Regions from separate parts of the Pseudoalteromonas sp. 2CM28B genome, predicted to be linked through region 1. Evidence: riboswitches for the same ligand, from Rfam matches in the RefSeq annotation. Region 1 holds a riboswitch; the other holds the start of a gene.

Evidence for each region. Region 1 has a riboswitch for thiamine pyrophosphate ahead of thiC (phosphomethylpyrimidine synthase ThiC). Riboswitches for the same ligand answer to the same signal wherever they lie in the genome.
Region 2: another riboswitch for thiamine pyrophosphate. It lies ahead of thiC (phosphomethylpyrimidine synthase ThiC); the one in region 1 lies ahead of thiC (phosphomethylpyrimidine synthase ThiC).

What each region holds. Positions count from the first base shown of each region.
Region 1 is NZ_JALNTH010000010.1:35,626-52,134, reverse strand. Features, by position in the region: gene MTN96_RS15070 (TonB-dependent receptor) at 1-550, opposite strand, end outside; gene MTN96_RS15065 (thioesterase family protein) at 653-1,051, shown strand; gene MTN96_RS15060 (META domain-containing protein) at 1,178-1,576, shown strand; TPP riboswitch at 1,677-1,783, shown strand; gene thiC (phosphomethylpyrimidine synthase ThiC) at 1,925-3,877, shown strand; gene MTN96_RS15050 (FAD-dependent oxidoreductase) at 3,981-4,982, shown strand; gene thiS (sulfur carrier protein ThiS) at 4,990-5,184, shown strand; gene MTN96_RS15040 (thiazole synthase) at 5,189-5,980, shown strand; gene thiE (thiamine phosphate synthase) at 5,993-7,519, shown strand; gene MTN96_RS15030 (HesA/MoeB/ThiF family protein) at 7,524-8,279, shown strand; gene asd (archaetidylserine decarboxylase) at 8,386-9,252, opposite strand; gene rsgA (small ribosomal subunit biogenesis GTPase RsgA) at 9,267-10,325, opposite strand; gene orn (oligoribonuclease) at 10,448-10,993, shown strand; tRNA gene MTN96_RS15010 (tRNA-Gly) at 11,148-11,223, shown strand; tRNA gene MTN96_RS15005 (tRNA-Gly) at 11,466-11,541, shown strand; tRNA gene MTN96_RS15000 (tRNA-Gly) at 11,697-11,772, shown strand; gene MTN96_RS14995 (secondary thiamine-phosphate synthase enzyme YjbQ) at 11,913-12,341, opposite strand; gene MTN96_RS14990 (chemotaxis protein CheX) at 12,338-12,805, opposite strand; gene MTN96_RS14985 (transcriptional repressor) at 12,869-13,303, opposite strand; gene MTN96_RS14980 (MarC family protein) at 13,396-14,016, shown strand; gene dusA (tRNA dihydrouridine(20/20a) synthase DusA) at 14,140-15,072, shown strand; gene MTN96_RS14970 (PspA/IM30 family protein) at 15,309-15,989, shown strand; gene MTN96_RS14965 (PspC domain-containing protein) at 16,000-16,206, shown strand; gene MTN96_RS14960 (hypothetical protein) at 16,217-16,509, shown strand, end outside.
Region 2 is NZ_JALNTH010000060.1:1,946-18,454, forward strand. Features, by position in the region: gene galE (UDP-glucose 4-epimerase GalE) at 1-345, opposite strand, end outside; gene MTN96_RS34880 (DUF3016 domain-containing protein) at 534-1,025, shown strand; gene MTN96_RS34885 (hypothetical protein) at 1,745-2,035, opposite strand; gene MTN96_RS34890 (hypothetical protein) at 2,118-2,327, shown strand; gene epmB (EF-P beta-lysylation protein EpmB) at 2,324-3,337, opposite strand; gene efp (elongation factor P) at 3,378-3,944, shown strand; gene epmA (elongation factor P--(R)-beta-lysine ligase) at 4,001-4,975, shown strand; gene MTN96_RS34910 (TonB-dependent receptor) at 5,616-7,733, opposite strand; gene MTN96_RS34915 (thioesterase family protein) at 7,817-8,221, shown strand; gene MTN96_RS34920 (META domain-containing protein) at 8,533-8,931, shown strand; TPP riboswitch at 9,026-9,131, shown strand; gene thiC (phosphomethylpyrimidine synthase ThiC) at 9,274-11,226, shown strand; gene MTN96_RS34930 (FAD-dependent oxidoreductase) at 11,282-12,283, shown strand; gene thiS (sulfur carrier protein ThiS) at 12,291-12,485, shown strand; gene MTN96_RS34940 (thiazole synthase) at 12,490-13,281, shown strand; gene thiE (thiamine phosphate synthase) at 13,295-14,821, shown strand; gene MTN96_RS34950 (HesA/MoeB/ThiF family protein) at 14,814-15,563, shown strand; gene MTN96_RS34955 (manganese-dependent inorganic pyrophosphatase) at 15,820-16,509, opposite strand, start outside.

The sequences.
Region 1 (16,509 bases):
TACTAGCAGCAAGGCCTGCTTCGTGGCTGTTATAAGTGCCGGCACCTAAATGTAACTTTAAGCTAGGATCGCTGGTTGCACTAGCTGATTGCATTTGGATCATGCCCGCCATGCCATCTGCACCAAAACGTGTACCTTGAGGACCGCGGTAAATTTCTACTTGGTCAATATCAAACAATAATGAACTGCCACCTAAGCCCGAATAATTAATACCGTCAATTACTAAGCCCACAGATGGGTTTATCGGGTCAACAAACTGCGAGCGTAAACCTACACCGCGAATTTGAATATAACGTCCGCGAGACGCACCAGCAGCAAAATTTACATTGGCAGCACTGGCTAACATTTCGTCTAAATACGTTGCACCACGTTGATTCATTTCATTTTCAGAAAATAAGCTGGCACTGGCGCTTAATGTTTGAATGCTTTCTTGCTGAAAGTCACCGGTAACAATGATTTTCTCTAGTTCGGTGTCATCTGCGTTAGCATAGATAGGTGCTGCGAACAGGGGTAATAACGTGGCTGTAATTAAAGACAAACGTAAGTTCATTAGGTTACTTAACTCCATTTTAGGGACTTGTATGGTAGCAATTATTTCAACACTTGTGCTATAAACGCGGCAATTATACGTTAAATAATTGGGATTACTAATATGACCTTTAAAGTAGACTTTAAAGTGCGTGACTACGAGTGTGACCTACAAGGTATTGTAAATAATAGTGTTTATTTTAATTATCTGGAGCACGCTCGTCATGAGTTTTTATACGCACAGGGTGTTGATTTTGCACAACTTGCCAAAGATAAAATTAACTTAGTGGTACTTCGCAGTGAAATGGATTACAAGCAGTCTTTAAAGCCAGCGGATGAATTTTATGTAGCAGTAGAGCCTGTACGCATTAGTCGCCTTAAATTTGCGTTTAAACAAACGGTAGTTCGCAAATTAGACGAAAAAGTGATGCTCAATGCCTTAATAATAGGTACGTCGGTTAACGAGAAAGGTCGTCCATTTTTACCACCACAGATAGATAACTTATTCCAAGCAATTGCTTAATTCCAAATAGCACTGCTTTTAAACTAGCTTAGAACAAAAATTTACATTTAAAACATGCATTTTTAACGGATAAATCTGACAAATATTGATACTATTACACTAATTAGACAATAAGTTAGTAGTAACATGAAATTAGCAACAATACCGATGCTTGTAATCGGTTTATGTGTTGGTTGCGCATCAACAGGGACAGTTACCACTGAGCAGCTAAAATATACACAATGGCAATTATCAAAGGTTGATGGTTTGGCCATTCCCGCATCTTTTAAAGCATCAATGAGCTTTATAGAAGCGCTACAAATAAATGGCTTTGCCGGATGCAATAAGTTTTTTGGTGAAGGTTCGCTTGAAGATAGCAGCTTGAGCGTAAGTAAATTAGGAATGACACGCAAATCATGCGGCCCTGAACTCGATGAGTTTGAACAGCAGTTTTTACAAGCGCTTAAGCAAGGTGCCGAGCTTAACCTGCAAGACCAAAAATTGGTGATGCAAGGCGAGCAAAAATTTGTGTTTATCCCTAAGTAAATTTTACACATTTTGAAAAACAGCCCCTTGCGGGGAGTTTTCAACTGGCGTACACTCATAGCAGATTTGATTAAAACATTATCAAATCAACGAACAATTTAACTACTTGTCGGAGTGCCTAAGTTTTATTTAGGCTGAGATCGCGAAAGCGGGATCCGTGAACCTGATCAGGTTAATACCTGCGTAGGGAACAAGCTGCCTAAACGGGACGCTTGTGCGTCTTTTTTATGCGTACAACAACATCAAACCCGTCAATTTAGGCTGCAAAGTGGCATAAAGCTACTTTACGATCTTTCTCTATTCCATCGGAATATCTGGCAAGACAACCCTTAAGCAATGAGGTAAGTCATGTCAAACACTACAAACAAATCATCGCGCCGCGAAACCCGTGCTGCTGCATCTGACTATATTTATAACCTAACGGGTCAACCATTCCCAAACTCTCATAAAGTGTATGTTGAAGGAACCCAGCAAGGCGTGCGTGTGGGTATGCGCGAAATAACATTAAGCGATACTTTTATTGGTGGTGATGAACAAAATCCAGTGTATGAGCCAAATGCACCACTGCGTGTTTACGATACATCAGGCCCGTATACCGGCCCTGAATTTAAATTGGATGTGCGCAAGGGACTTAATAAATACCGTGAACAATGGATTGAGAGCCGTAATGATACCGAAGTACTTGAGTCAGTTACCTCACAGTTTGCGCAGCAGCGTATGGCTGACGATGGGCTTGATCATATTCGCTTTGAGCATTTACCAAAAATTCGCCGTGCAAAAGCGGGTAAAAACGTAACGCAAATGCACTATGCCCGCCAAGGAATTATTACGCCTGAAATGGAGTATGTTGCTATACGTGAAAACATGGGGCGCGCACAAATACGCAAAGAGCTTCTCGCGGCACAACATAAAGGGGAGTCGTTTGGAGCGAGTATCCCTGAGTTTATTACTCCTGAATTTGTGCGTGCTGAAATAGCGCGTGGTCGCGCTATTTTACCTAACAACATTAATCATCCAGAAACCGAACCTATGATTGTTGGTCGCAACTTTTTAGTTAAAGTAAATGCCAATATTGGTAATTCATCAGTCGGTTCATCTATCGAAGAAGAAGTTGAAAAAATGGTGTGGTCAACCCGTTGGGGCGCCGACACCGTAATGGATTTATCAACTGGACGTTACATTCACGAAACCCGTGAATGGCTAGTGCGTAATTCGCCAGTCCCTATTGGTACTGTACCCATTTATCAGGCCCTTGAAAAAGTAAACGGTGTAGCGGAAGACCTAACCTGGGAAATATTCCGCGATACCTTAATTGAACAAGCAGAGCAGGGAGTTGACTACTTTACTATTCATGCCGGCGTGCTTTTGCGCTATGTCCCTATGACAGCAAAACGCGTAACCGGTATTGTGTCGCGCGGTGGCTCAATTATGGCCAAATGGTGTTTAGCGCACCATAAAGAGAACTTTTTATACACGCACTTTGAAGATATTTGTGAAATTTTAAAACAATACGATGTGTGTTTTTCACTAGGCGATGGCCTTCGCCCGGGCTCTATTGCCGATGCCAACGATGAAGCGCAATTTAGTGAGCTTCGTACCTTAGGCGAACTGACTAAAATAGCTTGGAAGCATGATGTACAAGTGTTCATAGAAGGCCCTGGGCATGTGCCTATGCATATGATCAAAGCCAATATGGAAGAGCAACTTAAACATTGTGATGAAGCACCGTTTTATACCTTAGGCCCACTCACCACCGATATTGCCCCAGGGTACGACCATATAACCTCAGGGATTGGGGCTGCGCAAATAGCTTGGTATGGCTGTGCCATGCTGTGTTATGTAACACCGAAAGAACATTTAGGTTTGCCAAATAAAGAAGACGTTAAAGAAGGCCTTATCACCTACAAAATTGCCGCTCATGCCGCCGATTTAGCCAAGGGTCACCCCGGGGCACAAGAGCGAGACAATGCTTTATCAAAAGCACGCTTTGAATTTAGATGGCACGACCAATTCAACATTGGTTTAGACCCTGTTCGCGCTCGTGAATATCATGATGAAACACTGCCGCAAGAATCAGGAAAAGTAGCCCACTTTTGCTCCATGTGTGGTCCTAAATTTTGTTCGATGAAAATAACCCAAGAAGTACGTGACTACGCCAAAGATCTAGAAGCGCGCGGTATTGATCCTAATAACGTAGGTGATGCCATTGAAATCAAAATGGTTGATGTAGAAGCCGAGATGAAAGCCAAATCTGAAGAGTTTAAGCAAACAGGCTCAGAGATTTACCATAAAGCAATATAAAATAGGTTGCGAGTTGCGAGAATCGAGTAGCGAAATGTTTATCTTAACATCTTGTTGCTCGAAGCCGGAGATCCGCAGCGCGCAGCTAAATGTAGGAGTGTTTATGTTTTATGACATTGCTGTGGTGGGCTTTGGTTTAGCAGGGCGGTTGGCGGCGCTTGAATTAAGTAAGCAGCACCGTATTACTGTATTTGAAGCTGATGATGAGCATACCCAAAATAGTGCGGGTAAAGTGGCGGCGGCTATGCTGGCACCGCTAGCTGAATCGGTTATGTGTGAACATGATTTAGCGCTATTGGGAGTAGATTCTATTGCTCGCTGGCCTGCTATTTTAGATGAGTTAAACAGTGAGGTGTTCTTTCAACAGCAGGGCACCTTGGTGGTTGCTCATACGCAAGATAAAGCCGACTTACAAAGTTTTGCACAGCGAATAAAGCCGTTACTAAATTTTAGTGCCAAAGCGGTTAATGCGCAGCAAATAGCGGATTTAGAACCTGAGCTTACAGGGCGTTTTAATCAAGGACTATTTTTACCCGGTGAAGGACAAATTGATAATCAGGCTTTTTATAAAGCCAGTTTTAAAACCCTCAATAAACGTAAAGTAAAGTTTGTATTTAATCAACGCGTCAGTATTTTTGATAATAAAGTGAATAATCGAGAGTTTGATTACATTATTGATTGCAGAGGGCTTGGAGCCAAGCAAGAACAGCCACTTCGAGGTGTGCGCGGGGAAGTGGCAAGGTTATACGCCCCTGAAGTTAACTTAACGCGGCCTGTGCGGTTAATGCATCCGCGTTACCCTATTTATATTGCACCTAAACCTAATCATGAATATGTCATAGGGGCAACGGAGATCGAATCGCAAGATACAGGTCCTGCAACTGTGCGCTCAACCCTTGAACTATTATCGGCGGCCTACACTGTTCACAGTGGCTTTGCCGAAGCGCGATTATTAAATATTCAAACAGGCTTACGCCCAGCGTTTAGCGATAATCGCCCACAGGTAAAAAAAACGAGCAAGGTTATCAGTATCAATGGCTTGTATCGCCACGGTTATATGTTGGCCCCCGCGCTTGTGGCACAAGCATTATTGCAAATAGAGTGAGTATTAAATGAACATTACAATTAATGGTGAGCTTTTAAATGTGACTAGCCAAGCGCTGCTGGAAATAGTAAAAAACGTGGGTGCAATGGCGCCTTATGCCGTGGCTGTAAATGGAGAGTTTATTCCTCAGAGTCGCCATAGCCACGTTGTTATAAACGAAGGTGACAGTATTGAGTTATTGTCACCTATCCAAGGTGGATAGTGCTATGCAAAGCAAAGACTGTTTAACAATTTATGGTGAGCCAATCAATAGTCGCTTGTTAATTGGATCTGCGTTATACCCATCACCAGATATAATGACGCAATCAATTAAAGCCTCAGGTGCTGAAATAGTCACCGTGTCACTTAGGCGACAACAAAACGCGGCGGCAGGGAATGATTTTTGGCAATTAATTAAAAACACCGGTTTAAAAATACTGCCTAATACTGCCGGATGCCACAGTGTCAAAGAGGCTATTAACCTAGCTAAAATGTGCCGAGAAGTATTTGCTACCGATTGGATAAAACTTGAATTAATAGGCGATGACTATAATTTACAGCCCGATCCATTTGCATTACTTGAAGCCACAAAAATATTGATTGATGATGGGTTTAAAGTACTGCCTTATTGCACTGATGATTTAGTGCTGTGTCAGCGCTTAAATGAATTAGGTTGTGAGGTGCTAATGCCGTGGGGCGCGCCTATTGGCACCGGTAAAGGATTGTTAAATAGTTATAATTTAAAAACCATTAGAGAGCGCCTGCCTAATACAACATTAATTGTTGATGCTGGGTTAGGTTTACCATCGCATGCCTGCCAAGCACTTGAATTAGGATATGATGCGGTATTATTAAATTCAGCCATTGCAGGGGCGGGTTGCCCAGTGACTATGAGCCGTGCATTTAAAGTTGCGGTAGAAGCAGGGCGCTTTGCATACAATGCCAAAGCAATGCCCGAAAAAGACGTTGCAACCCCCTCAACCCCAACAATGGGTATGCCATTTTGGCATCAGCAGTAAGGAAATAAAAATATGACAAACGTAGTGTGGACAATTGCTGGCTCAGACTCCGGCGGCGGCGCGGGTATTCAAGCCGATATCAAGGCAATGCAAAGTTTTGGTGTACATGCTTGTACAGCAATCACCGCGCTTACCGCTCAAAATAGCTTAGGTGTAGAGGCCATTAATGCAGTGTCTACCGATATTATTGAATCTCAGTTGCTTGCACTTGAAAAAGACATGAAAGCCAAAGTGATAAAAATTGGCATGCTTGCTAATGTGCAGCAAATTCAGTTAATTAGTGAGCACATAAGCCACTACAAAACCAAATGGCCAACCCCGCCGGTTATTGTGTATGACCCTGTGGCTATTGCCTCAAGCGGTGACTTACTAACAGAAGAAGACACCGTAAGCGCAATAAAAGAATGTTTATTACCGCTGGTGGATGTAATTACCCCAAATACCCACGAAACACAGTTATTAACGGGTGTGTATTTAATTGGCCCTGCAGCGATTAAAGAAGCGGCGAGTAAGCTGATGGCGTGGGGCGCAAAAGCGGTGGTGATTAAAGGCGGACATTGGGATTACCCAAGCGGGTATTGCATTGATTACTGCACACAAAACGGTGAAGACTATTGGCTAGGTAATGAAAAAATTCAAGTTCCACATAGCCATGGTACAGGGTGCAGTATGGCGTCGGTAATTGCTGCGTGTCTTGCAAAAGACTACCCATTAAAAGATGCGTTTATTTTAGCTAAAGCCTATATAAACCAAGGTTTAAAGCAATCAGTTCGCTATGGCGAGGGTATAGGGCCCGTCGCACAAACGCAGTTTCCTACCGATTTAGCGCATTACCCTCAGGTGATTGAACCGGGTAGCTGGTTAGGTGATGAGTTGGATTTTGATGTGCCGCTTGATTTTAATATGGCTGCTGATTTTGCAGCCTGTGAAAGTAAAAAGCTTGGCCTCTACGGCGTGGTTGATAGCATTGAATGGCTAGAAAAGTGCTTACAGCAAGGAATTAAAACAGCTCAGCTTCGTGTTAAAAATAAAACGCAGAATGAGCTAGATGAACTGATTGCCAAAGCGGTCACCTTAGGTGAGCAGTATAATGCGCAGGTATTTATAAATGATTACTGGCAACTTGCCATCAAACATGGCGCCTATGGGGTGCATTTAGGGCAAGAAGACTTAGAGAGTGCAAACTTAGTTGCTATAAAAGAAGCAGGCCTGCGACTTGGTCTCTCTACCCATGGGTTTTATGAAATGCTACGCGCGCATAATTATCGCCCAAGCTACATGGCGTTTGGTGCTATTTACCCAACGACGACCAAAGACATGACAGGGCAAATACAAGGGCTTGAAAAGCTCAATAAATTTGTACCGCTTATGCAGAGTTACCCTACAGTCGCTATTGGCGGTATTGATTTAAGCCGCGCAACTGAAGTAGCAAATACGGGGGTTGGTAGCGTAGCTGTGGTACGTGCCATTAGTGAAGCGTCTGATCATGTTTCAGCAATTCGATCACTGCAAACCGCGATTAATACAAAACATGACTGATACGTTGCAAACGTTAAATGACAAAGAAACCTTGCGTTATAGCCGCCATATATTACTTGATGAAGTGGGGCTTGACGGGCAGTTAATGCTGAAACGTTCAACGGTTGCCGTAGTTGGTGCAGGTGGCTTAGGTAGTCCTGCGCTGCTGTATTTAGCGGCAGCTGGCATTGGGTCGCTTATTTTAATTGATGACGATGTAGTTGAACTGTCTAACTTACAGCGCCAAGTGCTCTATAAAGTAAATCATTTGGGGCAAAACAAAGTTCGCGCGGCTAGAAAAGTGCTTGCGAGCCTTAACAATCAAATAAATATAATAACCCACACTCAAAAGCTGGATGATACCAATAGTGCGTTGCTCTTAAAAAACGCCGACATAGTGCTTGATTGCTCTGATAACTTTAGTACCCGCTATGCGGTTAATCGCTATTGCATTGCTAAAAACACTCGCTTAATTACAGGGGCTGCGCTGGCAACTCAAGGGCAATTAATGGGGTTTGATTTTAGACAAAGTGACAGCCCATGTTACGGCTGTGTTTTCCCTCAAAGTAGTGATGCACCGGTTATAAATTGTAGTAATGCCGGGGTAATTAGCCCTTTACTTGGGATTGTTGGGTCAATGCAGGCACAATTAACCCTCAATATGTTGTTAGGTCATTTTAAGGGGAATGTGTTTATAACGTTTGACGCATTAAGCTTAAAGCAACAGCATTTTAAGATGACTAAGGATTTAGCGTGTAAAGAGTGTGGCGGGTATGAGTAATGAAAAGCTTGGCTTTTAACGTGAGTAAGCTCTACGTTTACAAGAAAACACCGCGGTTATTGAAAATAAACGCGGTGTTTTTTTAAGCTCGAACTGACAATACCTATTAATCATCAATTTTTGCAAAGGCAGTGCCTAAACGAGTAACTACCTCTGGGAGTTGATCGTCTAATATTTCTGCTTTGTTCGCACCCCATGCAAGTACAACCGTTGAGCCTAATTTAAAGCGACCCATTTCTTCCCCTTTCTTAAGGGTGATCGCGTTTTCGCCTTTAGTTGGGTAGTTCCAGCTAAACACATCACTGCCAGCTGGTGGAGTTACTGTGCCAGCCCAAATAGTTTCTATGCTGGCAACAATGGTTGCGCCTACCAAGACCATAGCTAAAGGACCAATTTCAGTTTCAAAAATAGCCACTACACGCTCGTTACGGGCAAATAAATTTGGTACGTTTTGAGCGGTAAGTGGGTTTACTGAAAATAAATCGCCCGGTACATAAATCATTTTGCTTAGCGTGCCATCAATTGGCATATGAATCCGGTGGTAATCTTTTGGGGCTAAGTAAATAGTTGCAAATTTACCGCCTAAAAACGGGGTTGTGTCGTCTTGTGATCCACCTAACAATGCTTGTAAGCTGTAATCGTGGCCTTTAGCTTGAATAAGTTGACCATCAACAATGTCGCCTAGTTGGCTAATTGCGCCGTCTACTGGATGAATAATAATATCGTCATCTTCAACCATAGGACGCACACCGTCTTTTAACGGACGGGTAAAAAATTCATTAAAGCTTTTGTAATGAGCCGGATCTGAATATTTAGCTTCGCTCATATCTATTTTATATTGTTTAATAAATAATTTAATTAATGTAGTTGTTAACGCACCGGCTTTTGCTGCAGCAAGTTTACCTACCACACGAGAAATAAAGTGTTTTGGCATGGCATACTGCATGGCGATTTTAAATTTATCTAAACTCACAGGTTATTCCCTTATTATACGCGGGGCGCACGAGCGCCTGCACGGCCATCGGCCATGGTTTCTAAAATACGGTGGTAGCTTTCAAAGCGTAATTTTGAAATATCGCCATCGGCTACCGCTTGTTTAATTATACAGCCCGGATCGTTTAAATGTTTACAATCTCTAAACCGGCATCCGCCTATAAATTCTCTAAATTCTTTAAAGCACCAAGTGACGCGTTCAACATCTAAATGCCATAGGCCAAATTCACGAATCCCCGGTGAGTCAATTAAATTACCCCCGCTCGGTAAATGATGAAGGCGTGATACCGTGGTGGTGTGCTGGCCAAGCCCGCTGTTTTCAGATACTTCTTTAGTCAAAATTTCAGCATCCGGCAGTACAGTGTTAACTAAGGTAGATTTACCCACGCCACTTTGACCAACAAAAATATTGTTTTTGCCCGCAAGTACTTCTTTTAACTCATTAATGCCTTCGCCAGTTATATTACTAACTAGCAGCACCTGATAATTAAGCTTACGGTAAATGTCGAGGATTTGTTGTATTTCGTTTAAACCAGCTTCATCAATTAAATCAATTTTATTCAGTACTAAAATGGGTTCGATACCCATATCTTCACAGGCAATTAAATAGCGATCAATAATGCTCGGGGTAAACTCTGGCAGTACCGCTGAAACCATTAAAATTTGATCAATATTAGCGGCAATCACTTTAACCCCATCATAAAAATCGGGGCGCGTGAGTTGTGAACGGCGCTCTTGAGTTGCTTCAATAACACCCGCTAAATCACCTGCACTTACTTTTGCACGGCGAAACAATACTTCATCGCCGCAAACCAAGTTCGATACGGTACGACGAATATTACAACGTAATACATCACCGTTTTGTGTTTCTACATCGGCATGTTGTCCAAAGCGGCTAATAACAATCGCATTTTCCACTTGACCTAAATTATCTGTTTGCCATTCTTGCGCGCCGACTTTTGCCGGTTTTGTATCGGCATTCGATAAGCGCTTTTGATGATTGGCCTTGATCCTACGGGATTGGCCTTTACTTAATTTTTTCTGTTTTGCCACTTGAGGCCTATAACCTGAGTTAAATGCCGAGTTTGCCAAAAAAAGCTTTAGCTCGACGGTTGATGCTAATATGATATATCGAAATGCGTTGGATCTAAAGAAAAGCACCGTTTAAGGTAATTATGACTATTAATAAATCAAATTTAATTTGGCTCGATCTGGAAATGACCGGACTTGAACCAGAGACTGACAAAATACTTGAAATTGCAACTGTTGTCACTGACGCTGATCTGAATATATTAGCCGAAGGCCCAACCATTGCCATTCATCAAAGTGATGAACTACTTGATGGTATGGATGAGTGGTGTACAACTCAGCATGGCAAATCAGGGCTTACAGCGCGTTGTAAGGCAAGTACTTTCGATGAAGCTTATGCCGTTGAGCAAACTCTCGCGTTTTTAAAGCAATGGGTGCCAGCGGGTGCTTCACCTATGTGTGGTAACTCAATAGGCCAAGACCGTCGTTTTATGAATAAGTATATGCGTGAGCTTGAAGACTTTTTTCATTACCGTAATTTAGATGTAAGTACCATTAAAGAACTTGCTCGTCGTTGGAAACCAGATGTATTGGCTCAAGTGAATAAAAAAGGGTCACATTTAGCGTTAGACGACATTAAAGATTCGATTATGGAATTAAAGGTTTACCGAGAAAAGTTTTTTAATTTATAAAAAATACTTGCAAAGCACCCTAATTATTGTAGAATCCTGCCCCGCTTAAGACGATAACCCCCGCGGGGTTAGTGTATTTGAGCTTAAGTTAAAGATTCAAGATGAAAGGTTAAAGGAACAAGGTTTAATATTGATAGAACCTAGAACCTAGAATGCGGCACTAGCTCAGTTGGTAGAGCGCGACCTTGCCAAGGTCGAGGTCACGAGTTCGAGCCTCGTGTGCCGCTCCAATTTTTCACCAAAAGAAATTGTAGTAGAAATAAAGATTCAAGATGAAAGGAACAAGGTTTAATTTTGACAGAACCTAGAACCTAGAATGCGGCACTAGCTCAGTTGCCAGAATGTAGGACGCGACTTGTCGCGCACCAACGGACAAATTACTGACTATTTTGAATGCGGCACTAGCTCAGTTGCCAGAATGTAGGACGCGACTTGTCGCGCACCAACAGACAAATTACTGACTATTTTGAATGCGGCACTAGCTCAGTTGGTAGAGCGCGACCTTGCCAAGGTCGAGGTCACGAGTTCGAGCCTCGTGTGCCGCTCCAATTTCTCACCAAAAGAAATTGTAGTAGAAATAAAGATTCAAGATGAAAGGTTAAAGGAACAAGGTTTAATATTGATAGAACCTAGAACCTAGAACCTAGAACCTAGAACCTAGAACCTAGAACCTAGAACCTAGAACCTAGAACCTTCATATAATGCGGTACTAGCTCAGTTGGTAGAGCGCGACCTTGCCAAGGTCGAGGTCACGAGTTCGAGCCTCGTGTACCGCTCCAATCTTATTTACTTTCCAGATATTCATTTTCAAATAGCAAACAATAATCCACACGTGAATCATTATAAATTTAATTTATATAATTTTTATCGATTTGAAGTGCTCAATGGATGCGAACGATCTGTGTTATAAAACCTAGCTCTAAAACGTTTCGCCTTGCAAAGTGGCAATAATACGCCTAGCCCCGCCATGGTCGCGATGTTCGCCTAAGTATATTCCTTGCCAAGTCCCCAGCGCTAATTGACCATTATTAATAGGTATCATTAACTCGCAACCTAAAGTGCTGGTTTTAATATGAGCAGGCATATCATCATCGCCCTCATAGTCATGACGATAATAAGGCTGGCGCTCAGGTACAAACTGATTGAAGTGACTTTCCATATCCATACGCACGGTCGGATCGGCATTTTCATTAATGGTTAAGCTGGCAGAGGTGTGTTGAATAAATAAGTGTAATAAACCTATTTTTAGTTGGCTCAGCTGTGGGAGTTTAGTCAGTATGTCGTTATCAATTAAGTGAAAGCCCCGCGAGCGAGGCTTTAATGTAATCGTGGTTTGCGACCAGCTCATAGCTTATCGAAGCTCACTTCAATGTTTGCATTACCTGCATCACTGGTAAATGGCATAATAATTTTTTTGCCGTCACTTTTATGCGTAATGGTATGGTTTTTACCAGACACAACAATGGGGGTTGCCATGGCAAAGTCATAGCCTTTTTCACCTAATAGGTTTTTAGCACCACCGGTGACCATATTGGTTATTTCGCCGACCATGTCTGTGACTTCTTCATTTACGCTGTTAGGTCTCTCACCTAACATACGTTCCATTATAGTCAGCGCTAAACTTTCGTCGAAGGTTATTGAAAATGAACCGCGAGTTTGGGGGCCAACCATACCAATTAATCCCGATACATCACCACAGGCCACTTCATCGGTTTTAATGCGAGGTTTACCTGGTTTTAACTGAGTTTTAGCCATGGTGCTCAATACATTCATCAAAGAAGATAAAAAGGGATTAATGAACTCTACATTCATATTATATATCCTTAAATTGGTACTGATAGGGGGGATACGTAAAGTATAGCTATAGTCGCTCAGCTATGCTCGACAAGCGTCACATTTACCGTGTGCTTCTATGGTTTGCCCAGAAACTACAAAGCCACTTTCCGCTGCTAAGTTATTGAGCTCATGTGAAATTACTGTTGAATGCAGCTCTTTAACAAACCCACATGTATCGCAAATTAGTAATTGAACAGGATGAATATGATCAAAGTGATGACACAACATGAATGCGTTAGTGCTTTCAATTTTATGAATAAAACCGAGTTCTGCTAAAAAGTCTAAAGCACGATAAATTGTCGCAGGTTTTGCGCCTGTTTCAGTGACTTTTAATTGCTCTAGCAAATCGTATGCACCCACACCACCTTGAGCGCTTGCTAATAAACGAAATACCTTTTCGCGAATAGGTGTGAATCGCGCACCACGGTTGTCGCATACTTGTTTTGCTTTATTTACGAGTGATTCTATATTCATCTTCTCTCATCCTTACTTTGCCGTGATATACTAACATACTGTATTGTAGTTGCAGCGATTTATTAACCGCTTTTGTGAAAAGGTATTCATTAATGCATGAATTATTAGCCACATTTATTTTCTTTTTTGCAGTTATCGATCCAATCGGCACAATTCCGGTTTTTATCGCCGTAACTCGGGGTGATGACGACAAGTTTAAGCGTAAAGTGATTTTTAAGGCAGTGGGTGTATCTGCTTTAGTACTGTTATTTTTTGTGGTTGCCGGTGAGCAATTACTCAATGTGATTGAGATTCCACTATCGGCATTTCAAATAGCCGGTGGCTTGATCTTATTAATTTTTGCACTCTCCATGACGTTTGGTGAAAGTAAACCCGAAGCTGAAATTAAAAGTGTTCGCGATAGCACTGAAACCGCTATTTTTCCGCTGGCTATACCCTCAATTGCAAGCCCTGGCGCTATGTTAGGTGCGGTATTAATGACGCGTAATGAAGAATATACTTGGGTTGAACAAATGATTACCTCATCAATGATGCTGGCCGTTTTAGTGGTGGTACTTATTTTGTTATTACTTGCTACGCAGGTACATAAAATAATAGGTGATAGCGGGGCAAGTATTATTAGCCGAATTATGGGGTTAATTTTAAGCTCAGTCGCAGTAACGAATATTTTAAATGGTATCGCACAATACTTTGGCTTGCAGGTGTTTGCTTAACATTGCTGCGCATGGGGCTTTTGTGTAAAATGCAGCGCCTTTTAAGCTGTGCTTAAATTATAAATTTTTGAGGACTACATTTTGGATAAACGTACTTTAAATCGACGCTTTTCTGTTGCCCCAATGTTAGATTGGACTGATCGCCATTGTCGTACGTTTCATCGTAAAATGACAAAGCACACCGTGCTCTACACTGAAATGATCACCACAGGTGCTATTTTATTTGGTCGTGGTGACTATTTGCATTTTAATCAACACGAAGGCCCAGTAGCGCTGCAGCTGGGGGGCTCAGATCCGCAAGCGCTAGCACAGTGTGCCAAGCTTGCAGGTGAGCGCGGTTATGATGAAATAAACCTTAACGTAGGCTGTCCGTCTGATCGTGTGCAAAATGGGCGTTTTGGTGCCTGTTTAATGGCAGAGCCCGAGCTTGTGGCAGAGTGTGTTGCTGCAATGAAAAGTGAAGTCAGTATTCCTGTTACGGTAAAAACGCGCATTGGTATTGATGAGCAAGACTCCTATGAATTTTTATGTGCGCTTATTGAAGCATCGCATAAAGTAGGCTGTGATGATTTTATTATTCATGCCCGTAAGGCATGGCTAAAAGGGTTGAGCCCAAAAGAAAATCGCGAAGTACCACCGCTTGATTACCCCCGTGTTTACCAGCTTAAAAAAGATTATCCACAACTTGATTTAAGTATTAATGGGGGTGTTAAAACCATTGAGCAAAGTCTTGAGCATTTACAGTACATAGATGGGGTGATGGTTGGGCGAGAGGCTTACAGTAATCCATTTATGCTAAATGAAGTGGATGAAAAAATATATGGTGACGCTGCTAATACTCAGTCACGTCATGAAGTTGTGCGCTCTATGTATGATTACATTGAAGAAGAGATGCGTTTAGGCGCTAACTTTTGGCATGTTGCTCGCCATATGTTAGGTATTTTTCAGGGACAACCCGGTGCGCGTGGTTTTAGACGCCATTTATCTGAAAATGGCCATGGCAAGCAAGCTGATCTAGGTGTTATGGATAAAGCACTAAGTTACGTACCCGAATAACAGATCCTCTGTATAGAAAAAAGCCACCTCAGGTGGCTTTTTTTGACCCCAAATTTTGGTCAAAAGTTTAATTTATTAGCCAATTCGACTTAACTCCATTCAGTGATGAGTCATTAATTTACCTACTTGAAATAACTTAACTACATGATATTTAATTAAAATAAAACTATTTTAAGTTGTTGGCATAACTCTTGGAATCCTGTTGATGTATAAATAAAAATCATCAGGAGAATAACATGGGTATATTTAACCGCGTAAACGACGTCATTCAAGCAAATATCGTAGCTATGCTTGATAAAGCAGAAAACTCAGAGAAATTACTCAATTTAATGCTTACTGAAATGCAAGAAGCGCTTAATGAGTGTCGTAGTACGGTAGCTGCACTTTTATGTGAAGAAAAGTGCATTAAACGACAAATAAGTAACAAACAGCAAGCGCTCGCAAATTGGCAATTAAAAGCTGAGCATGCTGTGGCAAAAAATCGTGACGATTTAGCTAAATCAGCATTAGCCGAAAAACACACAGTTGAACAAAGCATAGGGTGCCTGCAAACGCAGCTTGAAACATTGCAGCAATCAATTGTAAAAATCACAGAAGACTGCGAGCGCTTACAACACAAAATGATGCAGGCAAAAGCAAAACAAGCACAACTTACAAAGCGTGAAAACGTAGTTGAAGCAAGGGCAAAAATAAATACGCAACTACAAAGCGATAAAGTGGCTTTTGCCTTATCACGATTTGAGCAAATAGAGCGCCGCGTTGAAAGTGTAGAGTCGCAAGTTGAAGCGTATGAGCTCACAGATACTGCGAGCAATACAGCTATGCAAATTGAGTCACTGGTTAAAAATGAAAAAATTGATGTAGAACTGGCTAGTTTAAAAGCAAGTTTAAATACTGCTAATAAACAAACAGCTTAAGGAGATTGTTATGAATAGTTTTAATACACACCGTCGTTGGTACAAAAACACGCTTAACAAAAAAATATCAGGCGTCTGTAGTGGGTTAGCTTACCGACTAGACTTTCCGGTATGGTCTACTCGCTTAGTGACTGTTTTATTATTTTTAAGTTTTCCGTTTGCAGTGGCGCTAGGTTATTTAATTGCTCACTGTTGCCTTGAAGAAAAAGCAGTGTAAGGAGAGCAGCATGAAAACATTCGTCGTGTGCCTAGTTATTTTTGCGTTGTTTTTAATTAATAGCGGTTCAATTATTCACTTTGATGTGTGGCAGTTTCCGCTATGGATCTCAGATATTAGCTGGACAGGTATAGAGCTCATTGGTGCGTTAGTTGCTATTATCGTTGTTATTGCGATTGTTGCTTTAGTGACGATGGGGTTAGTTGGCGCGGCGATGGTGGCACTGGCTGGTACTATTTTAGCTTTTTTATTCGGATCATTGATGATTGCTTGGCCGTTATTGTTTGTAGCAGGGCTGTGTTG
Region 2 (16,509 bases), on a different contig from region 1:
GCCTGCATCACGCATGGCATCTACAAGTGTAAGCGTACCTTGTACGTTTGTTTGATAGTACTCAACAGGTTTAGCGACCGACTCACCAACCGACTTTAAGCCAGCAAAATGAATAACGCTCTCTATGGTATGCCTTGTAAAAATGGCATCTAAAAAAACTTTATCAAGAATGTCGCCTTGGTAAAACGTTGCTTCTTTGCCTGTGATTTGCTTTACGCGTGCAAGCGACTCTTTTGATGCGTTACTTAAGTTATCAACAACAACAACTTCGCTGCCTTGCTGTAAAAGTTCTAAAACGGTGTGTGAGCCTATGTAGCCTGCGCCGCCTGTTACTAAAATTGCCATGAATGCTCCGTGGATACCTTTTTTCAATTATCTTAATTTCATCATATATTCTTACTATTTACATGCTTTATTTTAAAAGCGTATTAAAATAGGTTAATTAAGTAATGGTTAATAAACTAGTGTTAAACTTGTATGGTCTATTACTGGGCTAAGTCTAAATAATTAGTACTGCCCCTTTGGAGAATGCTATGAATTCAGTTAAAACAATCGCTATGGCAATGTGTATTACATTACCTGCATTTGCACACGCTGGAGAATCTGTAGTTAAGTGGCAAGATTTTAAAGACTACCGCGATGTGCGCGCTTCTAGCCAGGGTAAAGCGTCGTACCACAAACAAATTGCTACTCAGTTCGAAAAACATTTTTCTAAACTTGCTGAGCAATTGCCAAAAGGCTACAAGCTAAATTTAGAAATAACCGATATCGATTTAGCAGGGGACGTACGCTATGGCGGTATGGATGAAATACGCGTAGTAAAACCTATTTATTTTCCGCGCATTAAGCTCAATTACTCGCTAAGCGATAATAAAGGGAGTGTAGTGAGTGAAGAGGACGATGTAGAGCTTAAAGACATGGGCTTTATGGATAAAATAAAAATGGGTCGCGACGAGCCGTTTTTTTATGAAAAACGCTTAATAACCGAATGGTTTGGCGAGCAAATTTTAGCAAACTTAGATTAGGCTATGTTGTGAGCCGGCTCTACATCTACAAAAATTTAGAGCATTAATTCACAAAGAGATTAAGAGGGCGCTGCGCTTTAGAGGGCACGTTGTAGTCGCGGCTTTATGCCGCGTATTTTGTATTAAATGCCAGACGCGAGGTAAACTCGCTGCTACTTGTGTGTTTCCTCTGTGTAGCGCGCAAAGCCTCGGTGTTCTCGGTGGTAAGCGTTTTGTTCTAGTGCATAAGTAATTAAGAAATTATTATCACCACAGAGAACACGGAGAAGAAAAGGAGAAGAGCTAATATCTTCTCGGTGCAGCGCGAAGCGCCTCGGTGTTCTCGGTGGTAAGCGTTTTGCTCTAGTGCATAAGTAATTAAGAAATTATTATCACCACAGAGAACACGGAGAAGAAAAGGAGAAGAGCTAATATCTTCTCGGTGCAGCGCGAAGCGCCTCGGTGTTCTCGGTGGTAAGCGTTTTGTTCTAGTGCATAAGTAATTAAGAAATTATTATCACCACAGAGAACACGCAGCAGTGAAGAAGTAATAATTAATTGTAAACGCCTTGCTTGCTGGCGCTTGGTTAAAATAGAGGTGTTTTATATTTTGCGTGAGCAAGCTTCACGCCTACAATTAAAAAACACCGTGTTTATTGAAAATGCGGTGCTTAATAATTTATTCTGGCTAACCGCTAACCGCTAACCGCTAACCGCTAACCGCTAACAACTGACATCAATTATTTAAACGTAGCGAGCAGGGTAAGTAACTGTTGTAGCTTAATAACCGTTGTTTTAAGCTTTTCTTCATCAAAACCATCTGTGCTTAAGCTTTCTACATCGGCTGCTACATCAAGTACGTATGGCTTAAAGCGTTTAGCTTCAAAGCTAAATCCGGCATCAGCTGGGAACAAGGCTTTAAATTTACCGTGGCCTTGTTGCTGTAGCTCATCTAGTTTTTTGTCGGCATCAAGTGCTTGGCGATAAACAATTTTTAAGTTAGCGTTGAGTTGTTCAATTATAGAATCCATGGTTTTCCTAAAGCTTTGTACTGCATTGCCGATATAGTACTTGGAATACATTTAAATGTCAGGTTGATTAAGGCTTATAACGATGAATATATCAGGTGGAAATCTACCCGCTATGTCTAGCTCTGGCCAAGGTGGTGAAGTATATACCGCTGCTTTGTCTAAAAAGCAGCAATTAGCAGATGGCGCAGCAGCACTTGCACTAATTGAAGGTGCTGCCCAGCCAACAAGTGCGCAATCACCGGCTCAGTCGGTCACTGCAACACTGGGTAATAATGTAAATATATACGTTTAAACTAACTTAAGGTCGATAGGTGTTTTGCTTTTTTGACCGCCTATTTCTCTTACTAATTTAGGTACTAAAAATCCAGGCAGGGCTTTTAATAGCTCTGCCATTATTTTTATTGCCTGTGGCTCTTCTATATCAAAGTGGCTTGCGCCTTCAACCTTATCTAGCAAATATAAATAGTAAGGCAGTACGTCTGCATCAAATAACGCCTCACTTAAATTTATTTGTGCCTCAACGGTGTCGTTCACCTCTTTTAAAATAACTGCCTGGTTTAATAACGTTACGCCTGCTTGCTTTAGCTTTTGCATGGCGGCTTTAAACTCGTCGTCTATTTCGTTGGCATGATTTATATGGTTAATAAATATAATTTTTAGCGGTGATTGCTTTAGCCTCGCGCACAGCTCATCGGTAATACGCGCAGGTATAACAACAGGCAAACGGCTGTGTATTCGCATGCGCTTAATTTGAGGTAACTGTTCAAGCTCATCTAAAAACCAGCTAATGGCATCGTCTTTGGCCATAAGTGGGTCGCCACCACTTAAAATCACTTCGTTTATGTTGGCATCTGATTTTATATAGCTCAGCGCATCAAGCAGGCTTTTTTTATTAAGCTGGTTTTCTTGATACGGGAAGTGGCGTCTAAAGCAGTAACGGCAATTTACTGCACAGCCAGTTTTAAACATAATTAAAACACGGGATTTATATTTATGTAAAAGCCCAGGCTGTTCGTTGTCTTGCTCTAGTAAAGGGTCTTTATTAAAACCTGTTTTGGTTAAAAACTCTTGATGGCGTGGCATAACTTGTAGCAATAAGGGGTCGTTTGCATCGCCCTTGCGTATTTTTTTTATAAAAGGGACTGGCACGCGTACCGGAAATAAACTGCGGGCTTTTAGGTCGTTTTCATGGGCTTGGCTCGATAAGCCGACCATTTCAAGCAAGGTTTTTGGGCAGGTAACTACATTTGCTAATTCTTTTTGCCAGTTTTTATGCAAATTTGCTTCATTTCTTTGTATCATTGGCACGTAGATTACTCGAAAAATATAAATAGAGGAAACGATGGCGAATTATAGCACCAACGAGTTCAAGGGCGGCCTAAAAATTATGATGGACGGCGAACCTTGCAGTATTTTAGAAAATGAAATGGTAAAACCTGGTAAAGGCCAAGCGTTTAACCGTGTTCGTATCCGCAAACTTATCTCTGGTAAGGTGCTTGAAAAAACCTTTAAATCGGGTGAATCAGTTGAAGGCGCCGATGTAATGGATACCGACTTAGCGTACCTATACACAGACGGTGAGTTTTGGCATTTCATGAACAACGAAACATTTGAACAAATTGCCGCTGACGAAAAAGCACTTGGCGATGCCGTTAAATGGTTAGTGGAAAACGATGTATGTACTATTACATTATGGAACGGTAGCCCAATCGCGGTTACTCCACCTAACTTCGTTGAGCTTGAGATCACTGAAACTGATCCTGGCCTTAAAGGCGATACAGCGGGCACAGGCGGTAAACCTGCAACGCTTAGCACTGGTGCAGTAGTACGCGTTCCATTATTCGTACAAATTGGTGAAGTAATTAAAGTAGACACCCGTAGCGGTGAATACGTAGGCCGTGTTAAGTAAGCTTGAGTACGGTTTATAAAATCCCGGCTTAAGCTGGGATTTTTTTTGGAGAAAATATGTCAGCAACACCTTGGGCACCTAGTGCAAGCATAAACACCCTTAAGCAACGAGCAGCCATACTGCGAACCATTCGTGAGTTTTTTTATACGCGTAATGTAATGGAAGTAGAAACACCGAGCTTAAGCAGTGCCAGTGTAACCGATGTGCATTTAGCAAGTTTTAATACACAGTTTGTAGGCCCAGGCCACGCTGGTGGCTTGTCGCTTTATTTACAAACATCGCCTGAATTTGCAATGAAGCGTTTGCTAGCAGCAGGCTCAGGGCCCATATTTCAGCTTTGTAAGGCATTTAGAAACGAAGAAGCGGGACGCCATCATAACCCCGAATTTACTATGCTTGAGTGGTATCGCCCTGGGTTTGATGAGTTTGCATTAATGGATGAAATGGATGAGCTAATGCAGCTCATTTTAAATGTAGAGCCTGCAGAGCGTCTTACTTACCAACAAGCATTTGAGCAAGTGTTAGCGCTTGACCCATTAACAGCTACGCTTAGGCAATTGCAAACACTTGCCTGCGATCACGGCTTTGCCGATATAGCCAAAAATGAAACCAATAAAGATACCTTGCTGCAGCTGTTATTTTGTATGAAAGTAGAGCCAACTATTGGGCAAACTAAGCCGTGTTTTGTGTATCACTTTCCGGCATCGCAAGCGGCACTGGCACAGATTTGTGAGCATGATAACCGCGTAGCAGGGCGCTTTGAGCTTTATTATAAAAATATGGAATTAGCGAACGGCTTTAATGAGCTAACTAATGCTAAAGAGCAGGCAAAGCGCTTTGATGAAGATAACGCTTATCGCGCCGCCAATGGGTTAAACCACGTGCCTATGGATAAGCGTTTAATCACCGCACTTGAGCACGGCTTACCGCAATGTGCAGGTGTTGCGATGGGGATAGACAGGTTAGTTATGCTAGCCACCGCTAAAGATACAATAAAAGAAGTCATCGCGTTTGATGTAGATAGGGCGTAACGCTTTACCTGCAGGCGTGGCTTTATGCCGCGTTAAAACAATAAACCCAAACGCGAGGTAAACTCGCTGCTACTTGTATGTTTTCTCATTTACTCCTCTTTTTATTCTCTTTGTGCAATAAAGGTTAAGTTATTTCTTCACAAAGAGGTTAGGAGGCGCTGCGCTTTAGAGGGTCATGTTGTAGTCGCGGCTTTATGCCGCGTGTTTTGTATTAAATGCCAGACGGGAGATAAACTCGCTGCTACTTGTGTGTTTCTCAGTGTAGTGGCAGTGCCTCGGTGTTCTCGGTGGTAAAAGCGTTTTGTTCTAGTGCATCAGTAATTAAGAAATTATTATCACCACAGAGAACACGGAGAAGTGAAGGAGAAGAGCAAACAACGTCTCAGTGTAGCGCGCTGCGCCCTCGGTGGTCAAAATTGTTCTTTTAAGTAAAAACTAAAGAAATTTTATCACCACAGAAAACATGCAGTAGTGAAGAAGTAATAATTAATTGTAAACGCCTTGCTTGCTGGCGCGTTGAAATAAAATTTATTTACGCTTTTTCTTTTTGCGTGAGCAAGCTTCACGCCTACCAATAAAAAAGCACTGCGTTTATTGTAAACGCGGTGCTTAATATTTATTTTTGCTAACAGCTTAAAGCTTACAGCTCTAACGTAAACGTTATACCCGCTACTCTTGGCTCACCTAATTGTACGTAGGTGTGTGTAGCGTAACCATCAAGTGGGTCGTTACCAAACTCAAAGCCGCGGGTTGGTACTTCTTCGTCAAATACGTTACGTGCCCATGCGCGCACTGCCCACATGTCGGCTTCGTAGCCTAAACTTAGGTTTACTAAATTGCTGCTGGGTGCTTTTGAATTATGACTATCTGAGAAGTAATAATCGTCCTTACCTTCAACACCAATCATACCGTACAGCTCATTAGTAAAGTTGTAACGTGCGCTAAATGCGTATTGATATTTAGGTGATTGCGCTTGCTCACGACCGTCTTGATTTAAGCCTGATTGCGTTACAAAGTCGTCAATTTCTGTGTTTAAGTAACCCGCACTACCTGTTAAGAAAAAATCTTCGGTAAGTTGGTAACTACCTTCAACTTCTAGCCCGTAGTTGCTACCAGAGCTTGCGTTATCAACGTAGCCTGTAAATTGCTGACCTTCTACTTGCCATGCTTTTAGCTGTATGTTGTCGCGGTGCATATAAAATGCTGCTAAACGCAGGGTAAATTTATCATCAAGCGATGAACCCTTAACGCCAAACTCGCCGCTCCAAAGGTATTCTGGGTCAAAGCTTGTATGCTGCTGGAAAAAATCAGCATCTAGGTTTAAGCCTTCATCTTTAGCTTTGGCTAATGCTTCTGAATTAATACCGCCAGCTTTATAACCACGGGTAATGCTGGTGTAGATCATAGTACGATCAATCACTTGGTATTCAAGTGCTATTTTACCGCCTACCATTACGTCGTCAGTCTCTTCAATAAAGCCGTTGCTGTCGGTGTAATCACCTTGGTATTGCTCTACACGTAAACCGGTAATGAGTGTGGTTTTAGGGCCGATAGGTGTGGCTACTTGGCCGTAAACAGCTACGTTACTGGTTTCGTAGGTTGATGCAAATGGACTTGCAAGCCAAGTGTATTCGCGCTCTAAATCTACGTCGCGGTTTTGATAGTAAACACCGGCAACCCAGTTACCTGTTTTAGAATTAAACTGTAAATTAGCCGATTGATCATCGCGATCACGCGTGTATACATCGGTTGAGCTATAACCCCAAGGGTGTAGGCCAGCTGCACATAATTGTGGCTCGCTTGCATCGTTACATACCCAGTCTTCATCAAAGCTGTAAAGTAGCTCTGTATCAATGGCTGAAAGGTTTAAGCTTACATCAAAGGCATCAAAACCTGTGTAGGTATTATTAATACCAATGGCGTAGCTTTGTTGATTATCTTGGCCAGGCTCGTCGGCTACACTATTACGGCTGTTATCAAGCGTGAACGCATCGTAACCGTTGTTTATATCTATGTAGTGCAGGTTTAACTCTGTGTTTAAATGCTCAGTAAGTTGGCTGTTTAATTTAAAGCGGGCTACTTGCTCATCTTGTTCTTGAGTTTCATCGTTTAAATACAGGTTATCGACGTAGCCGTCTGATTTTCTACGAAAGTAGCTTACGCGGGCACTTGTGTCTTCGGTTAATCCAGTACTTGCTGCAAGGCCTGCTTCGCGCGAGTTATAAGTACCCATACCCACTTGTAATTTTAAGCTAGGATCGGCAGTTGCCTGAGCTGATTCCATTTGGATCATACCGGCCATGCCGTCTGCACCAAAGCGAGTGCCTTGTGGGCCGCGGTAAATTTCTACCTGGTCTATATCAAATAATAATGAGCTGCCACCTAAACCCGAGTAGTTAATGCCGTCAATAACTAAGCCAACCGATGGGTTAATTGGATCTACAAATTGTGAACGAAGTCCCACTCCACGAATTTGAATATAACGACCACGAGACGCACCAGATGTAAAGTTTACGTTGGCTGTACTACCTAGCATTTCGTCTAAGTAACTTGCACCACGTTGGTTAATTTCATCTTTGCTAAATAGGCTAGCGCTAGCGCTTAATGTTTGAATGCTTTCACGTTGAAAGTCGCCTGTAACAACAATTCGTTCTAGGTCGCTGTCATCAGCGTTTGCTATAAGTGGTGTACTAATTAGCGGTAATAACGCCGCAGTAATTAAAGACAAACGTAAGTTCATTAGGTTACTTAACTCCATTTTGGGGACTCGTATGGTAGCAATTATTTTAATACTTGTGTTATAACGCAGCGATTATACGTTAAATAATCAGGATTACTAATATGACCTTTAAAGTTGATTTTAAAGTGCGCCATTACGAATGTGACCTACAAGGAATTGTAAATAACAGTGTGTACTTTAATTATTTAGAGCATGCTCGCCATGAGTTTTTATTTGCAAATGGGGTTGATTTTGCACTGCTAGCAAAGCAAAAAGTTAACTTAGTAGTGATACGCAGTGAGGTTGATTATAAACATTCGCTTGTACCAGATGATGAATTTTATATAGCAGTTGAACCTGAGCGTATAAGCCGTATAAAGTTTGCGTTTAAGCAAACCTTAGTACGTAAACACGACAACAAAGTAATGCTACAAGCCAAGGTTATAGGCACTTCGGTTAATGAAAAAGGGCGCCCTTTTTTACCTCCCGAAATAGATAATTTATTTAAAAATTACACCCAAGATTAGCGGGTATAATTTTTAGGGGCTGTGACCTTTGGGATTAAATTTAACCTAGTTTGTTTTATAGCAGCGCCTAGGCAGTGGGATTGTTTATCGTAAATAGCGGGTAGCGCAGGTGCTGTTATCGAGCCCACTAAGTTACAAACCAAGCAAAGCAATTAAAGCGCCCATAATGTGTAAATGTTTTAATCTGCAAAGTTCAACACTCTCTAAACTATCATAGAACAAAAATTTACATTTAAAACATGCATTTTTAACGGATAAACCGCATAAAAATTGTTACTATTACGGTAATTAAATATTTAGTTAGAAATAGCATGAAATTAGCAGCACTACCGATGCTTTTAATCGGTTTATGTATTGGTTGTACAGCCACAGGGACGGTGACCACTGAGCAGCTAAAGTACACACAATGGCAACTATCAAAGGTTGATGGTTTAGCTGTGCCGGCCTCTTACAATGCATCAATGAGCTTTATTGAAGCGTTGCAAGTAAACGGGTTTGCAGGATGTAATAAGTTTTTTGGTGAAGGTGAGCTTAAAGACAGCAGTATTAGCGTTAATAAACTTGGCATGACGCGTAAGTCGTGCGGAGCAGACGTTGATGAGCTAGAGCAGCAGTTTTTACAAGCGCTACGAGAAGGTGCAACGCTTACCATGCAAGACTCACGGTTAGTTATGCAGGGCGAGCAAACTTTTTTATTTATTGCAAAGTAGTGACATGAGTATTTAAAACTGCCCCTTGCAGGCAATTTTTAACTGGCGTACACTCAACGCTGATTTGATCAAAATAGCAAATCAACGAACATAATTTTACTTGTCGGAGTGCCTTAAATAATTAAGGCTGAGATCGCGAAAGCGGGATCCGTGAACCTGATCAGGTTAAAACCTGCGTAGGGAACAAGCTGCCTAAAATGGGACGCTTGTGCGTCTTTTTTATGCGCACAACAAAATAACTAGCCATTTTAGGCCGCAAAGCAGCGTAACCACTGCTTTACGATCTTTCTCTATTCCTTATGGAATATCTGACAAGACAACCCTTTAGCAATGAGGTAAGTCATGTCAAACACTACAAATAAGTCTACACGTCGAGAAACGCGCGCTGCTGCGTCAGATTACATTTATAATTTAACGGGTCAGCCATTTCCAAGCTCACAAAAAGTGTATGTTGAGGGCAGCCAAAGCGGTGTACGCGTGGGTATGCGCGAAATTACATTAAGCGATACGTTTATTGGTGGCGATGAGCAAAACCCTGTGTATGAGCCAAACGATCCACTGCGTGTTTACGATACATCAGGCCCGTATACCGACCCTAACTTTGAGTTAGACGTACGTAAGGGATTACCTAAATTTCGTGAGCAGTGGATAAAAGAGCGCAACGACACTGAAGTGCTCGACTCGGTCACTTCGCAATTTGCTCAGCAACGTATGGCCGATGACGGTCTTGATCATATTCGCTTTGATCATTTACCTAAAATTCGCCGTGGTAAAGCAGGCAAAAACGTGACGCAAATGCATTATGCTCGCCAAGGCATTATTACCCCAGAAATGGAATACGTAGCCATACGCGAAAACATGGGTCGTGCACAAATTAGAGAAGAGCTGCTAGCAGCACAGCATAAAGGCGAATCGTTTGGGGCGAGTATTCCCGATTTTATTACCCCTGAATTTGTACGCGACGAAATAGCCCGCGGTCGCGCTATTTTACCAAATAATATTAACCACCCCGAAACCGAGCCCATGATAGTTGGCCGTAACTTTTTAGTTAAAGTTAACGCGAATATTGGTAATTCATCGGTAAGCTCATCAATCGAAGAAGAAGTAGAAAAAATGGTGTGGTCTACCCGCTGGGGTGCCGATACCGTAATGGATTTATCAACTGGGCGTTATATTCACGAAACGCGCGAGTGGGTAGTACGTAACTCGCCTGTACCCATTGGCACTGTACCAATTTATCAAGCGCTTGAAAAAGTAAACGGAGTGGCCGAAGACCTAACGTGGGAGATATTTCGCGATACGTTAATTGAACAAGCCGAGCAGGGTGTTGATTACTTTACTATTCATGCCGGTGTATTGCTGCGTTACGTGCCAATGACGGCAAAGCGTGTAACCGGTATTGTATCGCGCGGTGGCTCAATTATGGCTAAGTGGTGTTTAGCGCACCATAAAGAAAACTTTTTATATACGCACTTTGAAGATATTTGCGAAATTTTAAAACAATACGATGTGTGTTTTTCGCTCGGAGATGGCCTTCGTCCAGGCTCGATTGCCGATGCCAACGACGAAGCGCAATTTAGTGAGCTACGTACGTTAGGGGAGCTTACAAAAATTGCGTGGAAACACGATGTACAAGTATTTATTGAAGGCCCAGGCCACGTGCCAATGCACATGATTAAAGCCAATATGGATGAACAATTAGAGCATTGTGGCGAAGCGCCTTTTTACACATTAGGCCCATTAACGACCGATATAGCACCAGGGTACGACCATATAACATCGGGTATAGGCGCTGCACAAATAGCGTGGTACGGCTGTGCCATGCTGTGTTATGTAACACCAAAAGAGCATTTAGGTTTGCCCAATAAAGAAGATGTAAAAGAGGGCCTAATTACCTACAAAATTGCAGCACATGCGGCCGACTTAGCCAAAGGCCACCCCGGCGCGCAAGAGCGCGATAATGCATTATCAAAAGCGCGCTTTGAATTTAGATGGCACGACCAATTTAACATTGGTTTAGACCCAGAACGTGCCCGTGAATATCACGACGAAACCCTACCGCAAGAGTCTGGCAAAGTAGCGCACTTTTGCTCTATGTGCGGCCCTAAATTTTGCTCAATGAAAATTACCCAAGAGGTACGCGATTACGCAAAAGATCTCGAATCACGCGGGATCGATCCTAACAATGTTGGTGATGCAATTGAGATCAAAATGGTTGATGTAGAAGCGCAAATGAAAGCTAAATCTGAAGAGTTTAAACAAACGGGCTCAGAAATTTACCACAAAGCAATATAAGCCAATAACAGGTTAGCGGCTTATGGCTGCTAGCCTGTTATTAAAAGGAGGTTTTATGTTTTACAACATTGCTGTTGTGGGGTTTGGTTTAGCAGGGCGCTTAGCTGCCCTTGAGCTTAGTAAGTCGCATCATGTAACCGTGTTTGAAGCCAGTGACGAACAAACACAAAATAGTGCCGGTAAAGTGGCTGCGGCAATGCTTGCTCCGCTTGCTGAGTCGGTATTGTGTGAAACGGATTTAGCCATCATGGGGCTAAATTCACTCAAGCGCTGGCCAGAGATAGTGAGCGAGCTTGAAGGCGAGGTTTTTTATCAGCAAAAAGGCACGCTGGTCGTGGCGCACCAGCAAGATAAAGGCGATTTACAAAGCTTTAGTCAGCGAATAAAGCCTATAGCAGGGCACAGCGCGCAGGCGTTAAATGCTCAGCAAATAACGCAGTTAGAACCCGAATTAGCTAATCGTTTTAACCAAGGTGTGTTTTTACCCTGCGAAGGGCAAATAGATAACCAGGCCTTTTATAAAGCAAGCTTTACCATGCTTAATAAACGTAAGGTTAAGTTTGTTTTTAACCAACGCGTTAGCATTCAAAACGGCGAGGTGAATAACCGCGGGTTTGATTACATTATTGACTGTCGTGGCTTAGGTGCTAAAGGCGATAAACACCTTAGAGGGGTACGCGGTGAAGTGGCTAGATTACATGCACCTGAGGTTAATTTAACGCGGCCGGTACGTTTAATGCACCCGCGCTACCCAATTTATATAGCGCCAAAACCTAATAATGAGTATGTAATTGGTGCAACTGAAATAGAGTCTGATGATAGCGGCCCTGCAACGGTGCGCTCTACGCTTGAGCTACTTTCGGCGGCCTACACTGTGCACAGCGGGTTTGCCGAAGCGCGGCTGTTAAATATTCAAAGCGGGTTACGCCCCGCATTTAGCGATAACCGCCCTGCGGTTTTAAAAACAGGTAACGTAATTAGCATTAATGGCTTATATCGTCATGGCTATATGTTAGGGCCCACCTTAGTGGCTAATGCGTTATCTCAAATAGGGTGAGTAATAAATGACTATAACAATTAATGGTGAGCTGCTAACTATTAAAAGTGCAGTGCTTGTTGATGTATTACAAAATTTTGGTGCAAAGCCTCCATTCGCGGTGGCACTAAATGGCGAATTTATTCCACAAAGTTTGCACGCCAGCACCACAATTAACGAAGGGGATAGCATTGAATTGTTATCGCCTATTCAAGGTGGGTAGCATTATGCAAGGTAACGATTGCTTAACTATTTATGGCGAGCAACTAAATAGCCGTTTATTAATAGGCTCGGCGCTTTACCCCTCTCCAGCGGTGATGGAAGAGTCTATAAAAGCCTCTGGTGCGCAAATAGTAACGGTGTCATTAAGGCGCCAGCAAAGCGCTGCCGCAGGGGATGACTTTTGGCAGCTTATAAAAAACACAGGCCTTAAAATACTGCCTAATACCGCAGGGTGCCACAGTGTAAAAGAAGCCGTAACACTTGCTAAAATGTGCCGTGAAGTATTTGCAACCGATTGGATTAAGCTTGAACTAATAGGTGATGACTACAACTTACAACCCGACCCATTCGCATTGTTAGAAGCCACAAAAATATTAATTAATGATGGCTTTAAAGTATTACCCTACTGCACCGATGATTTAGTGCTTTGCCAGCGTTTAAACGAGCTAGGGTGTGAAGTGCTTATGCCTTGGGGCGCGCCTATTGGCACCGGTAAGGGGCTTTTAAATAGTTATAATTTAAAAACAATTCGTGAGCGCTTACCAAACACAACATTAATTGTAGATGCAGGGCTTGGTTTGCCTTCGCATGCCTGCCAAGCGCTTGAATTAGGGTATGATGCGGTATTATTAAATTCAGCGATAGCAGGGGCTGGCTGCCCAATTACGATGAGCCGTGCATTTAAAGCCGCGGTAGAGGCTGGGCGCTTTGCGTATAATGCCAAAGCAATGCCTGAAAAAGACTTAGCAGCCCCCTCAACCCCTACAATGGGTATGCCGTTTTGGCATCAGCAGTAAGGAAATAAAGAGTATGAATAATTTAGTGTGGACAATTGCAGGCTCAGACTCAGGTGGTGGCGCAGGAATTCAAGCCGATATAAAAGCAATGCAAAGTTTTGGCGTGCATGGTTGTACTGCAATTACCGCGCTTACGGCGCAAAATAGCTTAGGTGTAGAGGCCATTAACGCGGTATCTACCGATATTATTGAATCGCAATTACTCGCACTCGAAAGCGATATGAAAGCCAAAGTAATTAAAATTGGCATGCTGGCTAATGTGCAGCAAATTCAATTAATAAGCGAGCATATAGCGCATTATAAGGCAAAATGGCCTGTACCGCCTGTGATTGTTTACGACCCCGTTGCAATTGCTTCAAGTGGTGATGTATTAACAGAGGAAGATACCGTAAGTGCCATTAAAGAATGCTTAATGCCGCTGGTGGATGTAATAACGCCTAACACGCACGAAACGCAATTATTAACAGGCGTATATTTAATTGGCCCAAGCGCCGTGAAAGACGCTGCTAAAAAGCTATTAAGCTGGGGCGCAAAAGCGGTTGTTATTAAAGGCGGGCACTGGGATTACCCAACAGGTTATTGTATAGATTACTGCACACAAAACGGCGAAGAGTATTGGCTTGGTAATAAAAAAATTCAAAGCCCTCATAGTCATGGTACAGGTTGTAGCATGGCCTCGGTTATTGCCGCGTGTTTAGCAAAAGACTACCCCCTAAAAGATGCTTTTATTTTAGCTAAAGCTTATATAAATCAGGGCTTAAAGCAGTCGGTTAGATACGGAGAAGGAATAGGCCCTGTTGCACATACTGCTTTTCCTACACAGTTAGATGACTACCCGCAAGTAATTGAGCCTGGTAGCTGGCTTGGTGATGAGCTTGATTTTGATGTGCCGCTGGAATTTAATATGGCGGCTGATTTTGCACCTTGTGAGAGCAAAAAGCTGGGCTTGTATGCTGTGGTCGATAGCCTAGATTGGCTAGATAAATGTTTGCAGCAAGGTATTACTACGGCGCAGCTTCGCGTTAAAAATAAAACCGACCTTGAGCTTGATGAGTTAATTAAGCAGGCCGTAGAGCTGGGTAAAAAGTACCACGCTCACGTATTTATAAACGACTACTGGCAGTTGGCAATAAAGCACGGTGCCTACGGCGTACACTTAGGCCAAGAAGATTTAGAAACCGCTAATTTAGCCGCGATTAAAGAAGCAGGTTTAAGGCTTGGGCTTTCTACCCATGGTTTTTACGAAATGTTACGTGCCCACAACTATCGACCAAGTTATATGGCATTTGGTGCTATTTACCCAACCACGACCAAAGATATGAGCGGCCAGATACAAGGTCTCGATAAACTTAAAAAGTGTGTGCCATTAATGCAAAGCTACCCAACAGTTGCCATTGGCGGCATAGATTTAACCCGCGCAAGCGAGGTTGCAAATACAGGAGTAGGCAGTGTTGCGGTTGTACGAGCGATTAGTGAAGCGGATGATTATATTGCAGCAATTAGTGCGCTAAAAAGTGCTATAAACCAGCCTAATGAATAAGCTTAGTGATAAAGAAACCCTGCGTTATAGTCGCCACTTATTATTAAAAGAAGTGGGCCTAGAAGGGCAGTTAGCACTTAAGGCAGCCACAGTAGCAGTAGTGGGAGCTGGCGGGCTAGGTAGCCCTGCACTTTTGTATTTAGCTGCGGCGGGTATTGGTACACTTATTTTAATAGATGATGATGCGGTTGAGCTTTCTAACTTGCAGCGCCAAGTGCTTTATAAAGTTAATCACTTAGGGCAAAACAAGGTCACCGCTGCTGGCAAAGTATTAACAAGCCTTAATAATCAAATAGAAATAGTGACGCATTGTAAAAAGCTCGATGATAACAACGCAGAGGAGCTTTTAAAAAATGCCGACATAGTACTTGATTGCTCTGATAGTTTTGCCACACGTTACAGTGTTAACCGTTATTGCTTTACTCATAAGTTGCCTTTAATTGCAGGTGCCGCGATTGCAAGTAGTGGGCAACTTATGGGCTTTGATTTTAGGCAAAACAATAGCCCATGTTATGGCTGTGTTTTTGCAAAAAGTGACGCCGCTCCCACTGTAAATTGTAGTAATGCAGGTGTAATAAGCCCACTGTTAGGAATTATAGGCTCTATGCAGGCACAGCTTACGCTTAATATGCTGCTAGGGCATGTTGGAGGTAGTGTGTTTATCAGCTTTGATGCGCTGAGCTTAAAGCAACAGCATTTTAAAATGATTAAAGATATAAACTGTAAAGAGTGCAGTGAATAAAGTATGCGGTAATTTGCGGGGCTAAACTCGGGGTTAAGCCATGAGAAGCTGCGCTTCTAACGTAAGTAAGCTCTATGTCTACAGCTAAAATTAGCATCGTGGTTAAATTCATTTATAGGCGCCTCGCTTGCTGGCGCGTTGATATAAAATCTATTTACGCTTTTTCTTTTTTACGTGAGCAAGCTTCACGCCTACCAATAAAAAAGCACCGCGTTTATGGTAAACGCGGTGCTTAATATTTATTTTTACTTACAGCTTACAGCTTGGCAAACACGTCTTGTAGTGGTGGCACTACTTGCTTTTTACGGCTTAATACGCCATCTAGCCATACTTTATCTTCGCTCGGCTTTTCACCGTAAGCTTGCTCTACAAGGTTTGCATCATCTGAAGCGATCAGCATTTGTGAGCCTTCTTTCATGATGTCGGTAAGCAGTAAAAATACTGAGTGGCGGTTGCCTTCAATTTTTAGCTTAGCAATATCGGCTTCTAAGTCTGCTTTAATTTCGTCAAACACTGCAAGGTCAATAACCTCTAGCTGGCCAATGCCGACTAGGTTACCGTTCATGTTGAAGTCTTTAAAGTCACGCATTACTAAGTCACGCACAGGGGTGTCTTCAACAGCTGACTTAACACGGAACATGTCCATGCCTAGTTCTTTAAAGTCTTCAATGCCGGCAATTTCTGCTAGTGCTTCTACACATTTAATATCAGCCGTTGTACAGGTCGGCGATTTAAAAATAACGGTATCGCTTAAAATTGCACATAGCATGATGCCAGCAATATCTTTAGGGATTTCTACGTTGTAGAAGTCATACATCATTTTAATAATGGTGTTTGAACAGCCTACCGGACGGATCCAACACTCAAGCGGTGTAGATGACGTTAAATCGCCTAGTTTATGGTGATCGACTACGCCAACAACACGTGCTTGGTCGATATCATCTGG